One region of the Lysinibacillus sp. FSL R5-0849 genome, then DNA from elsewhere that is predicted to be linked to it. Evidence: riboswitches for the same ligand, from Rfam matches in the RefSeq annotation. Region 1 holds a riboswitch; each other region holds the start of a gene.
The links. Region 1 has a riboswitch for thiamine pyrophosphate ahead of MKY80_RS12060 (ABC transporter substrate-binding protein). Riboswitches for the same ligand answer to the same signal wherever they lie in the genome.

Region 2: linked by a shared signal. The riboswitch ahead of thiW (energy coupling factor transporter S component ThiW) and the one ahead of MKY80_RS12060 (ABC transporter substrate-binding protein) in region 1 are both predicted to bind thiamine pyrophosphate.
Region 3: linked by a shared signal. The riboswitch ahead of thiC (phosphomethylpyrimidine synthase ThiC) and the one ahead of MKY80_RS12060 (ABC transporter substrate-binding protein) in region 1 are both predicted to bind thiamine pyrophosphate.

What each region holds. Positions count from the first base shown of each region.
Region 1 is NZ_CP152004.1:2,471,328-2,475,550, reverse strand. It holds gene parC (DNA topoisomerase IV subunit A) at 1-1,135, shown strand, start outside; TPP riboswitch at 1,259-1,369, shown strand; gene MKY80_RS12060 (ABC transporter substrate-binding protein) at 1,525-2,520, shown strand; gene MKY80_RS12055 (thiamine-binding protein) at 2,522-2,815, shown strand; gene MKY80_RS12050 (ABC transporter permease) at 2,812-3,585, shown strand; gene MKY80_RS12045 (ABC transporter ATP-binding protein) at 3,560-4,223, shown strand, end outside.
Region 2 is NZ_CP152004.1:843,103-847,325, reverse strand. It holds gene MKY80_RS03900 (spermidine/putrescine ABC transporter substrate-binding protein) at 1-618, shown strand, start outside; gene MKY80_RS03895 (tetracycline resistance MFS efflux pump) at 1,109-2,305, shown strand; TPP riboswitch at 2,357-2,464, shown strand; gene thiW (energy coupling factor transporter S component ThiW) at 2,559-3,062, shown strand; gene MKY80_RS03885 (VWA domain-containing protein) at 3,153-4,223, opposite strand, start outside.
Region 3 is NZ_CP152004.1:237,342-241,564, forward strand. It holds gene MKY80_RS01115 (methyl-accepting chemotaxis protein) at 1-819, shown strand, start outside; gene MKY80_RS01120 (AEC family transporter) at 1,148-2,077, shown strand; TPP riboswitch at 2,144-2,258, shown strand; gene thiC (phosphomethylpyrimidine synthase ThiC) at 2,404-4,182, shown strand.

The DNA of each region.
Region 1 (4,223 bases):
TACAGAGCTCCGCCAAGAACAGGATGATTTAAATAAATTGATTGCCAAGCTAGAAGGAATTTTACAAAGCGAGGCCAAGCTTGTACGTGTCATTAAACAGGAATTACTAGATATTAAAAAACGCTTCACAGAGCCGCGTCGCTCGAGAATTGAACAAGAAATAGAAGAAATTAAAATTACATTAGATGTCCTTGTTCCAAGCGAAGAGGTTGTGGTGACTGTCACGAAAGATGGCTATATTAAACGTACTTCTACACGATCCCATGCCGCTTCCAATGGTCAAGATTTTGCGATGAAGGATTCCGATTACTTATTGTATGAAGCAAACTTAAATACGCAGCATCATCTATTGTTATTTACAAATAGAGGGAATTATATTTATCAGCCAGTTCACGAATTACCTGATATTCGTTGGAAGGACCTTGGTCAGCATATTTCTAGTATTGTGCCAACAAGTGAAGATGAATCAATTATTGCAGTCTATGGCTTTGAAACATTTGAACAACCAAATACGTATATTTTAACTGCTACGAAAGATGGACAAATTAAACGTTCACCGCTCGCAGATTATGCAGTGACGCGTTACTCGAAGCCGATTAAAACAATGAATGTTAAAGCGGGCGATGCAATGATTTATGCATCGTTTATGACGGATGATGTGGAATTGCTCTTAACAACTGATACGGCGTATGCTATTCGATTCCCTATTGAGGAATTACCAGTTACTGGTGTGAAAACAGGCGGCGTTAAAGGGATTACGTTAAAAGATGGAGAAGCTTTAGTAGGGGTCAATGTTCTACAGCCAGATGAAACACAATATGTCGTTATTGTGACGCAACGAGGGGCTGTCAAGAAAATGAATGTCGCAGAGGTAGAAGTAGCAGGTCGTGCCAAACGTGGTCTTAAAGTCCTGACAGAATTAAAAGCAAATCCTCACCGAATTGTCGCTGTGATTCAAGCGACAAACGATGAGCAGGTTGTGATTGAAACTGAAAAAGGCGTCCAAGAGTTTATTGATGTTCAAGCATTGACACGTGCTGATCGTCATTCTAATGGTTCATTTAAAGTGGATATTGCAACAGATGGAGCCATTTCCCATGTCTTAACGGCCAAAAAAGAACAAAAACCAAGCTAAAATCATGCCCAGTCTCTATATTGTAGAGCTGGGCTATTTGTTGGAGTGGAACAACTATCCAAAAATAGCATCTTGTCATTTTAGATCAACTATGGGTATAATAATCATCGAAAAGTTCATAGCGAAAGAATGTAGGGGGGCTAGTTATGGCTAGCTGAGATTGTGTCCGATAGACACTGACCCTTTGAACCTGATTTGGCTCGTACCAGCGTAGGGAACATCTATTCAAAAAAGCAAAAGTTTTGGAGATTGATTGCAATACGTCTGGGAGGAATCCTAGGCGTTTTTTTGTTTTTCAATCAATATCTTACCAACCGTATATTACGCTTTCTTCTGGTGACAACATTCATTCTTGAACGCTTTCATATTACAAACTGGGAGGACCTAGCATGAAAAAATGGTTATTTATTTTAATAGCGGCACTAATGACGTTAGTAGGCTGTAGCGACAAGGAGGACAAGCAAGCTGCTGATACAAAGAAAAAGGTGTCAGTGGTTCTCGATTGGACACCGAATACGAATCATACAGGATTGTATGTTGCGAAAAAGCTTGGTTATTTTGAAGAACAGGGCTTAGATGTTGATATTATTATGCCAGGAGAGGCAGGAGCCGATCAGCTCGTAGCTTCCGGTAAGGCAGAATTTGGCGTGAGCTATCAGGAGGGCATTACACAGGCTCGTGTTCAGGATGTGCCACTTGTCTCAATAGCAGCCATCATCCAGCATAATACATCTGGATTTGCTTCTGTAGAATCAAAGGGTATTACATCTCCAAAGGACTTTGAAGGAAAAACGTATGGTGGCTGGGGGGCGCCACTCGAACAAGCAGTATTACAATCATTAATGCAAAAAGAAAACGCTGATATTAATAAATTAGATATTGTCAATGCAGGAGATTTAGATTTCTTCACAATGATGAAAAAAGACATCGACTTTGCTTGGATTTATTATGCTTGGACAGGAATTGAGGCAGAGCTTCGTGGGGAAAAGATTAATATGCTGTATTTAACGGACTACAGTGATCAGTTAGATTACTATACACCTGTTTTAGCAACTAATGAAAAAATGCTTCAAAACAATCCAGACATCGTCAAAGCTTTTGTTGCGGCTGCATCGAAGGGCTATGAATATGCAATCGAGCATCCGAATGAAGCTGCCGATATTTTACTAGAAGAAGCCCCAGACTTAGATAAGGAATTAGTGCATAAAAGCCAAGAGTGGTTGGCTGATAAGTATCAGGATGACGCTAAACAATGGGGTGAGCAAAAGCTTTCTGTATGGGAAAACTATGCTAAATGGATGTCGAGCAACAAAGTATTAGAGGGCGAATTTGATGCTAAACAAGCGTTTACGAATGAGTTCTTACCGAAAAAGGAGGCCAAATAACATGGCAAATTCATTAATCAGTGTCCAAATTATTCCGAAGACAGAGAAGTATGAGGATGTCATTCCTTATGTAGATGCGGCCATTGCAGTTATTAATGCATCTGGTGTGAAATATGAGGTTCATCCACTTGAAACAACGATGGAGGGTGAGCTTACAACTCTCCTTCAAATCATTGAAAAAATGAATATTAAGATGGTCGAGCTAGGAGCCATTAATGTCATTACACAAGTAAAAATTTTATATCAACCAAATGGAATTACAATGGCTACATTAACGGAGAAATATCAGTCATGAAACGGGCATTACAAAAGGGAAGGACGATAATTTTTATCGCCTTCCTCTTATTCATATGGGAGCTTGTTGTGCATATCGCTGATGTTCCTCCATGGCTCCTTCCAGCACCGAGCATAATTGTAGTAGAAGGCATTCAATCGTATCAGACGTTCCTGCCACATGCTCTGGCTACTGTGCAATTAGCTTTACTAGGACTTGCTATTGGAGTTGGCTGTGGTCTAACAGTGGCAATTGTTTTGCATCGTTTTACTTTCATTCGGTCGTTATTTTACCCGATTCTCATTATGTCGCAAAACATACCTATTCTTGTGTTAGCACCGCTGCTTATTATTTGGTTTGGCTTTGGCTTATTACCAAAGCTCATCATTATTTGTCTAGTGTGCTTTTTCCCTATTGTCATAGCGACAATGGACGGTTTTCGTCAAACAGCACCCGAGTTAAAGCATTACTTTGAAATGATTGGTGCAACGAAGGCCCAAACGTTTTGGAAACTAGAATGGCCACATGCCTACCCAGCTATTTTCTCAGGTGTAAAAATTGCTACAACTTATAGCGTAATGGGGGCAGTCATTGCGGAGTGGCTTGGTGCGAAAAAGGGAATTGGTGTATACATGACCTTAGCACAATCCTCCTTCCGTACAGATCGAGTGTTTGTCGCAATTTTTGCGATTGTCTTGTTAAGCTTATTGTTATTTAGTAGTATTCGTTTGCTTGAAAAATTAATGGTAAAGGGGAGAAGTTATCATGCTCAGCATTCAAAACATCGCTAAGTCCTTTAACAGTCTACATGTTCTTGATAATATTTCCTTTGATGTCAAGAATGGTGAGTTTGTGGCCATTGTAGGTCCATCCGGCAGTGGTAAAAGTACCCTTTTTCAATTAATTGGTGGGGTCTCTTCGGTTGATCAAGGGGTGATTTTATTAAATGGAGAGGATATCCTGCAAAAAAGAGGAACAATTGGCTATATGCCACAGCAGCCTTGTCTACTGCCTTGGCGTACTATTTTAGAGAATGTAACTATAGTTGAGGAACTGCAGCAAAAGCCTAATGTTGAACGTGCAAAGGGGTGGCTAGAAAAGGTAGGACTTGCTTCCTTTAGCCATGCTTATCCAAACCAGCTATCTGGAGGGATGCAACAACGTGTATCCTTCATCCGTGCCATTGTCAGTGATAAACCTATTTTATGTCTAGATGAACCATTTTCTGCGCTCGATGAATTTACAAGACTGGAAATGCAGGCATGGCTACTGTCCATTTGGGAAGAACATCGAAAATCCATCTTATTTGTCACACATAGTATTGAGGAGGCACTCTTTTTAGCGGATCGTATACTTGTTTTATCGAAACGACCTGCAACGGTGAAAAAAGAAATCATTGTCCCGTTTGAGCGTCCTCGCAAAGAAGAAA
Region 2 (4,223 bases), 1.6 Mb from region 1:
TTAGATTTCTCCTCCTGGGACGATTTATGGGATCCTTCATTAAAAAGAAAAGTATTTTTAGTAGACGGTGCCCGCGAAGTGATTGGGATGGGTTTAAATAGTCTTGGACACTCCTTGAATTCATTGGATAACGATGAATTGCGTGAAGCAACTGACAAGCTGATTACACTTGCGCCAAACGTAAAAGCGATCATTGGGGATGAAATTACACCATTAATGATCAATAATGAAGCATCAGTGGCCCTCACTTGGTCTGGTCAGGCAGCGGACATGATGTCTGAAAATGAAGAGTTGGACTTTGCTGTTCCTGAAGAGGGCTCCAATTTATGGTTCGATAATATGGTTATACCAAAAACCTCAAAAAATATTGATGGTGCACATGCCTTTATCAATTTTATGCTAAGTGCTGAATCTGGTGCTCAAAATGCCGATTATGTTGGCTATTCGACGCCTAATATCGCTGCGATGGACTTAATGGACCCTGAAGTAGTTGCTGATGAACGCTATTACCCTTCTGAAGAGCAACGTGATACATTAGAGGTCTATAAAAACTTAGGCCCAGATTACTTAGGTAAATATAATGAGCTGTTTTTAGAATTTAAAATGAGTATTCGATAATTTATAAGAGCGAATTGGTCTAGAAACCAATTCGCCCTTTTTATGTAAGCATTCAGTTGTATTACTATATTTAGAAAGCAATTCTACTAGTAGCCTGTAGTAGTTCATCTTCGCAGCCCCCTCTCCTATAATCCCTTTGGTCTATGTTTAAGCTAACAATCATTTTCACCTCTAGATCCAAGAAAAGACCATAGATACTACGTGCCAATACATATGCCCATCATAGCTTCATCTTAAACAATATTATTCACTTTTATCACGCTATTTCATTTCAACAAAATTACTTCTAGCAAAAAGTTCATACGCTCTCCTAACTATTCATGTTTATTAATCAATTAGATACTATTACATTGTGAAGTTTTCTGAGAAAAAAACTTTTCTGGAAAACCATTCTAACGATTGGATCAGTTACAGCAATCTCAACTATTAGCCAGCCATAATTCTTTATGATAGACTGTACTATATTTGATTACATAAAGGGGGTTTTTCGATGACCCAGCAGAAGTCCAATAAGGCGGCTTTGTATATATTAATGTTTAATATGTTTATCGCAATGGGGAGTATTGGAATTATTATTCCTGTAATGCCGGAATATTTAAGAATATTTGGAGCAGCAGGACAAGTTCTAGGCATGCTTATTGCAACGTTCGCCTTGGCACAATTTGTATTTTCTCCAATTGCTGGGAATCTTTCTGACCTGTATGGGCGGAAAAATTTAATTATTTTCGGTCTTATACTAACAGGACTTGCACAAATCGGTTTTGGCCTTTCTACAGATGTTTGGATGCTCTTTTTGGCACGCTTTTTAGGTGGCCTTGGCTCTGCATTTGTTGCACCTCCTATTATGGCTTTTGTAGCAGACGTGACAACTTATGAAGAACGCGGAAAAGGAATGAGTATGTTAGGAGCTGCAATGTCGTTCGGCTTTATGATTGGCCCTGGAATTGGTGGTTTCCTCGCAAAGGTTAGCTTACATTTTCCATTTTTCATGGCGGGAGCTGCCGCCATTTTAGCGTCTATTTTATCGTACTTTTTATTACCATCTACAAAGCCAAATACTGCGCAAAATAGACAAAAGCAAGATAATCTGGTGAAACAGATGGCTCGCTCTGTACATATGCCTTATTTTGTTATGTTAATTATTATGATGGTATTCTCATTTGGGATTGCTAACTTCCAAACAACCTTATCACTATTTGTGACAGAAAAATTTAATTACTCACCTGGCGATATTGCTACCATTCTAGTGGTTGGTGGAGCATTTGGGGTAATTGTACAGATGTTTATCATAACGCCACTCTTTAAACGCTTTGGTGAAATGAAAGTAGTTTTGGTCAATTTATTTATTGCCTCCATTGCTATTTTCTTAATATTATTTGTTTCAGGTTTTGCACTAATATTAGTTGTAGCAACCATCTTCTCTACGGCAACAACATTAATTCGTCCAGCTGTTAATACACTCATCTCAAAACTTGCTGAAACAGAGCAAGGGTTTGCAGCCGGCTTGAACAATGCCTATATGAGTCTTGGAAATATGATTGGACCCGCTTTAGCTGGTTTCTTATTTGACTGGAATATGAATAGTCCTTATATTTTTGGTGCCATTATCTTATTAGCCTGCTTCTTCCTTGCCCTGATTTGGACATTGAAAAAGGCACCACAGCTTATGCATCCAGATTCACACTAATCATCAAAGCTTATTGACTATTGATTGAAGTATGTTACACTTCTAAAAAATACTTACCACTAGGGGAGTCTTTTAAAGGCTGAGACGTATATGGTTATATACGGACCCTTCGAACCTGATCTAGTTCATGCTAGCGGAGGGAAGTGGCGCTTCTTGCTATTTTCAGTGTATAAGCAAGGCCGCTTCCTGTCGTTTGAAGGAAGCGGCTTTTTTCATTTTCCTAGTGGCTAAAACGAAAAGGAGCGCACCTATCATGTCTATTCGAAAATTAACAATTATGGCTTTATTAGTAGCGATTGCCGTTGCAGGCTCTACGTTCATCTCCATTCCAACTGGGATTGCTCGTGCCTACCCTGTGCAGCACGCTATTAACGTAATAGGAGCCATTATACTTGGACCCGTACCTACAGTTGTAGTTGCCTTTGTTACGGCTATCATTCGTATCCTTACAGGAACAGGCTCACTGTTAGCCATTCCTGGTAGTATTATTGGAGCATTATGCGCAGGTCTTGCCTATAAATATAGCAGTAAAATGTGGCTAGCTGGTATGGGTGAAGTGATCGGCACTGGTCTTCTCGCATCGCTTGTAGCAGTGCCCTATGCAAAGTTACTTATGGGGACATCCGTAGCGGCCTTATTTTTCATGCCTGCCTTTTTAATATCAAGTTCAATTGGAGCAATCTTAGGTATTGTAGTAGCTAGCAGTTTGCGTAAAACCGTGCTAGTAAAATATTTTAATTCCCGCTCTTTTTATTAAATAACGTTGTTGATATAACTTAGAGGATTTGTCTCCATGCATATACAAAAAGCAGTGCGAAATAATTCGCACTGCTTTCATCTAACTAAATTATTGGCGTTTTTTCATACCCTTTAATAATTGTGCCACGTTCGTGTTTTCTGCCTGTACGGGGTGATTCTCTACAATTTGCTCCTTTTTCTTCGGCTTCGTTAGGAAATTCCAGCCAAAGCGTCTTATTGTAATATCAATAAAGAATAAGAGCATACCTGCAAGGAGAAGCCATGTCGCAATGTTTTGACGATCCGCCCCTTGCTTTGTAAAGTCACGGAACACTTCTTGTGGTTCTTTTAAAATAGCACCCCCAGTTTGTTCGGTTAATTCTTCTATTAATTTATCATTAGCAGGAAGAAGTTCATACTCAGCACTATAGGGAACACTTAATCCAGCCTGATAAATCGTTTCCTTTTCATCAGCGATACGGAAGAAGATTAATCCCGGGTCAGCTTGTACTACAGCACGCACCTGAGAGGCTGATATAGTTTCAAGCTGTGTGTCTAACTCTTCACCAGCTTCATTAACCGCAACAATATCTAAAAAGGCTGCTTCATTTGTAGGATCTGTAATCATAAAGGACCCATCTGATTCTATTCTTACATCATAGGCAACATCATTATAACTTGGGAGCATTTGTGAAATAAGCGTTTGCCAAAATGTGCCCCAGTTTTGCCATCTTGCCCAGTCGCCCGACCACTTTCCTGTTGAATCAGAAGTGAATGCGAATGTTTTGCCAAGACCGTATTGCCATTGTGCTAACACCGGATCTTCTTTTTCGCTTTCAGCCACGACGGTAGCACCCTGCTTTGCGGTTGTTCCGATATAAGCATTCATTTGTGGAACGCCATTGGCAAATAGCGTATTCCATCCCCCTGCATGATAGAGTATTGGATAAAATGGGTTATCCTCAATGTACGTACGGGAAATCATAGCTGTTTCACGAGATAAAATGGAAGGAATAGTTTGCTCATCGATAACATTGTAGAAACGTCCGCTTCCCATCTCACTCAGAGCTTCCAATAAGTTAGCATCCGCATCTTGACCAATAGCCACTGTTGATAAAGTTATTCCAGTATCTTTTCCTTGTTCAATTAAATCTTCATAATTTCCTGGCTGTGATTGTCC
Region 3 (4,223 bases), 2.2 Mb from region 1:
AATGAAATTGCACAGGGTGCATCGAAGCAATCAGAGGATACTGAAGAAACGAACTATCGTATGATGGATTTATCGGATCAAATAGACGCTATTACTGCGCTTTCGAATGAAATGGACGATTTATCCAACAAGACAAATGTGACAACAGAAAAAGGCATGCAAGAGGTTCTAAGTTTACATGAACATAATATAGAGACGAATGAGATGAACAGCCGTATTCAGCAGCAAATGGAATCGCTAGCTTCTAATATTGCCAATATTAATCAAATTATTGCCTCCATTCAAAGCATTACGGAGCAAACTAATCTATTAGCTTTAAATGCAAGTATTGAGGCTGCACGAGCTGGTGAGCATGGAAAAGGTTTTGCTGTCGTGGCGGAAGAAGTAAGAAAGTTGGCAGAGCAATCAAAAACTGAAACAGAAATTATTAAAAGCACGGTAGAAAGTATTTTAGAAAATTCTCAGCAAACAGTTGCAGTCATTGCATCAAATGCAGACTTAATGCAATCTCAAAATGAGTCCGTACAAAGCACGCAATTGGCCTTTAAAGATAATAGTGATTTGTCACGTGCAATTGCAACTTCTATTAGTGAACTAATGACACAGTTGTCTACTATGTTAGAGCATAAAAATCAAGCGATTATGTCCATTCAAAGTATATCGGCTATATCAGAGGAAACAGCGGCCTCTGCTGAGCAAGTAAGTGCCTCTGCAATGGACCAACAAGCAGAATTGCAAAAAGTGGCAGAGTCTATGCAAAATATGAATGATATCTCTAATGAACTGCAAGAGGTAGTTAATCTATTTAAGCTTGCGTAAAGAAAAAGGCTACCTAAAATCTAAAGGTAGCTCAGACTGTTGATAAAAGGAATCGAGAAGTTCATGCTCGATTCCTTTTTCATTTTTACTTCATGAAAAATAATTCTTTGCTGCCTAATCATACATGGCCCTAAATGAATGAGTTTTGGTAATTCTTACATTGTGTACATTGTTCTCGTTCATTGATTTGATTTTTTGAATCTTTTCAACCATAGGAACAAGGCGCGCCCCGTCCGTAGTGGAAATCAACGGTTTTAATTATGAAAGTAAGTGTCATTGACCAAGTGCATGATCGACACTACTATTAAAAGGGAGGGGGGACATCAATATGGTGTATCTTGGAATGATTTTCTTTCAAATTGTCGCACCTATTTTAGTATTACTTGTACTAGGTGCTATTCTACAAAAGAAATTTCGCTTTAATTTAAAAGCATTATCACAGCTTATTACATATTGTTTTATGCCAGCCGCTGTATTTATTAATTTATATGAGACGAATATAAAGCTGTCTGTTCTAGGAGAAGTCGGATTGTTTGTTGTACTTTTTATCGGTAGTCAAATGCTGCTTAGTCACTTTTTAGCGAAAGGGCTTGGCCTCGCCAAAACTGAGGCGGCTGTTTTTAAAAATAGTGTAGTACTCATTAACTCTGGGAACTATGGGATTCCGGTAGCTCAAATGATTTTTGCCACTCAACCTATTGGTGTAGCCATCCAGGTTATACTCGTTATCTTTCAAAACATGACAACGTATACGTATGGTTTATATAATTTAATTTCCTCTACTAAATCGGGCATGACGATTTTTAAGGACTTTATAAAAATGCCTATTATTCACGCTTTAATAATCGGTGTGGCCATGAATTATTTTGATATTGGCATTCCGCAGTTTATTAAAATACCAATAGACCATGTAGCAGATGGTTTTATTGCCGTTGCATTAATCACGCTAGGCGCCCAATTGTCTCAGATGGAGATCAAAACGATGTTTAATAAAACAGTATTCGTCAGCTGCTTCACGCGATTATTTATCGGACCAGCCGTGGCTTTAGTCATTATCTATGCGCTGGGTTTAGATGGGGTTGTGGCACAATCATTATTTATAGCAAGTGCTTTTCCCACATCCCGCAACAGTTCAAGTCTAGCATTAGAGTATGATGTAGAGTCGTCAACAGCTGCACAAACCGTTTTATTCTCAACCATTGTGAGTTGTATAACGGTCACGATTGTGATTTATATTGCGGATGTATTGTTTACCTAATAGAAAATATTTAAATGATAACTTCCATCTCTTAGCAATATCTGCTACACTAGCATCAAACTGAATAGTATTAACTAGGGGGGTCTGATGAGTCAGGCTGAGAGGGAAACGCATAGAGGTTTCTTGACCCTTTGGACCTGATCTGGCTCATACCAGCGTGGGAAAGTTAAGAAGCTATTGCCTATTACGTGCAATCAATAGACCCTTTACATTCATGGCCGGATCCAATTATTATTTTGGATTCGGCCTTTATTTATTTTATTTGATTGTTGGGTGAGCTAGATTCGGTCCTTGCCTAAAATATATTTAAGGGAGAGAAGTAGCTCATGTCAGCAATTAGTGAAAAGAACATTACGATTATGTCTAACTTTGAAGGAAGTAAAAAGGTTTATGTGGAAGGATCTCGTCCAGATATATTAGTACCAATGCGTGAAATTGCATTAAGTCCGACGACTGGTAGCTTTGGAGATGAAGAAAATGCCCCGATTCGAGTGTATGATACGAGTGGACCATATACAGATCCTTCCTTTCGTGTGGATATTACAAAAGGCTTACCTGCTTTAAGAAGTCCTTGGATACAAGAGCGAGGGGATGTTGAGGAATACGGAGGACGTACGATTAAACCTGAGGATAATGGTTTTCGTCGTGCTGATGATCCACGTATCCATGAAAATGTCTTTCCGGAATTGGTGAGAAAGCCTTTACGTGCAAAGAAGGGTAGAAATGTCACACAGCTTCATTATGCTAGAAAGGGAATTATTACACCTGAGATGGAATTTGTAGCGATACGCGAAAATATGGACCCAGATTTCGTACGTTCAGAGATTGCAGCAGGCCGAGCTATTATGCCTTCCAATATTAATCATCCAGAGGCAGAGCCAATGATTATCGGTCGTAATTTCCATGTGAAAATTAATGCGAACATTGGAAATTCAGCCGTATCATCCTCGATTGCAGAGGAGGTCGAAAAAATGACATGGGCTACACGCTGGGGCGCTGATAATATTATGGATCTATCAACTGGCAAGCATATTCATACAACGAGAGAATGGATTATTCGAAATGCTGCAGTACCCGTTGGGACAGTACCAATTTATCAGGCATTAGAAAAAGTGAATGGTGTGGCTGAGGATTTAACGTGGGAGGTGTACCGTGATACGCTTATTGAACAAGCGGAGCAAGGGGTAGATTATTTCACTATTCATGCAGGTGTCCTTTTACGTTATGTCCCTCTTACCGCAAACCGTGTAACGGGTATTGTGTCTCGGGGTGGGTCCATTATGGCGCAGTGGTGCTTATACCATCATCAAGAGAACTTCCTCTATACTCATTTTGAGGAAATATGCGAAATTATGAAAGCTTATGATGTAGCCTTCTCATTAGGAGATGGCTTACGCCCAGGGTCAATCGCGGATGCTAACGATGAAGCACAATTCGCGGAGCTGGAAACATTAGGCGAATTAACGCAAATCGCATGGAAGCATGATGTTCAAGTAATGGTGGAAGGGCCAGGTCATGTTCCAATGCATTTGATTAAAGAAAATATGGACAAGCAATTAGAGGTTTGTAAGGAAGCTCCCTTCTATACATTAGGTCCATTGACAACAGATATTGCGCCAGGTTATGACCATATTACATCTGCTATTGGAGCGGCGATGATTGGTTGGTTTGGAACTGCTATGCTCTGCTACGTGACACCGAAGGAACATTTAGGTTTACCTAATAGGGAGGATGTTCGAGTAGGGGTTATTACTTATAAAATTGCTGCACATGCTGCAGATTTAGCAAAGGGTCACCCAGGTGCACAGCAACGGGATGATGCACTGTCAAAAGCGCGTTTTGAGTTCCGCTGGCGCGATCAATTTAACCTTTCTCTTGATCCAGAGCGTGCAGTAGAATATCATGATGAAACATTGCCAGCAGAAGGAGCCAAAACGGCTCATTTTTGTTCAATGTGCGGGCCTAAATTTTGTAGCATGAGAATTTCCCAGGATATTCGTAATTATGCTAAAGAAAAGGATTTAAATACAACAGAAGCCATCCATGAAGGTATGAGGGAAAAGTCAGCGGAGTTTAAAAAGGCAGGTAGTCAAATCTATCAATAATAATAGTGCGAGGCTTGTGTTTATTTACTAGACACAAGCCT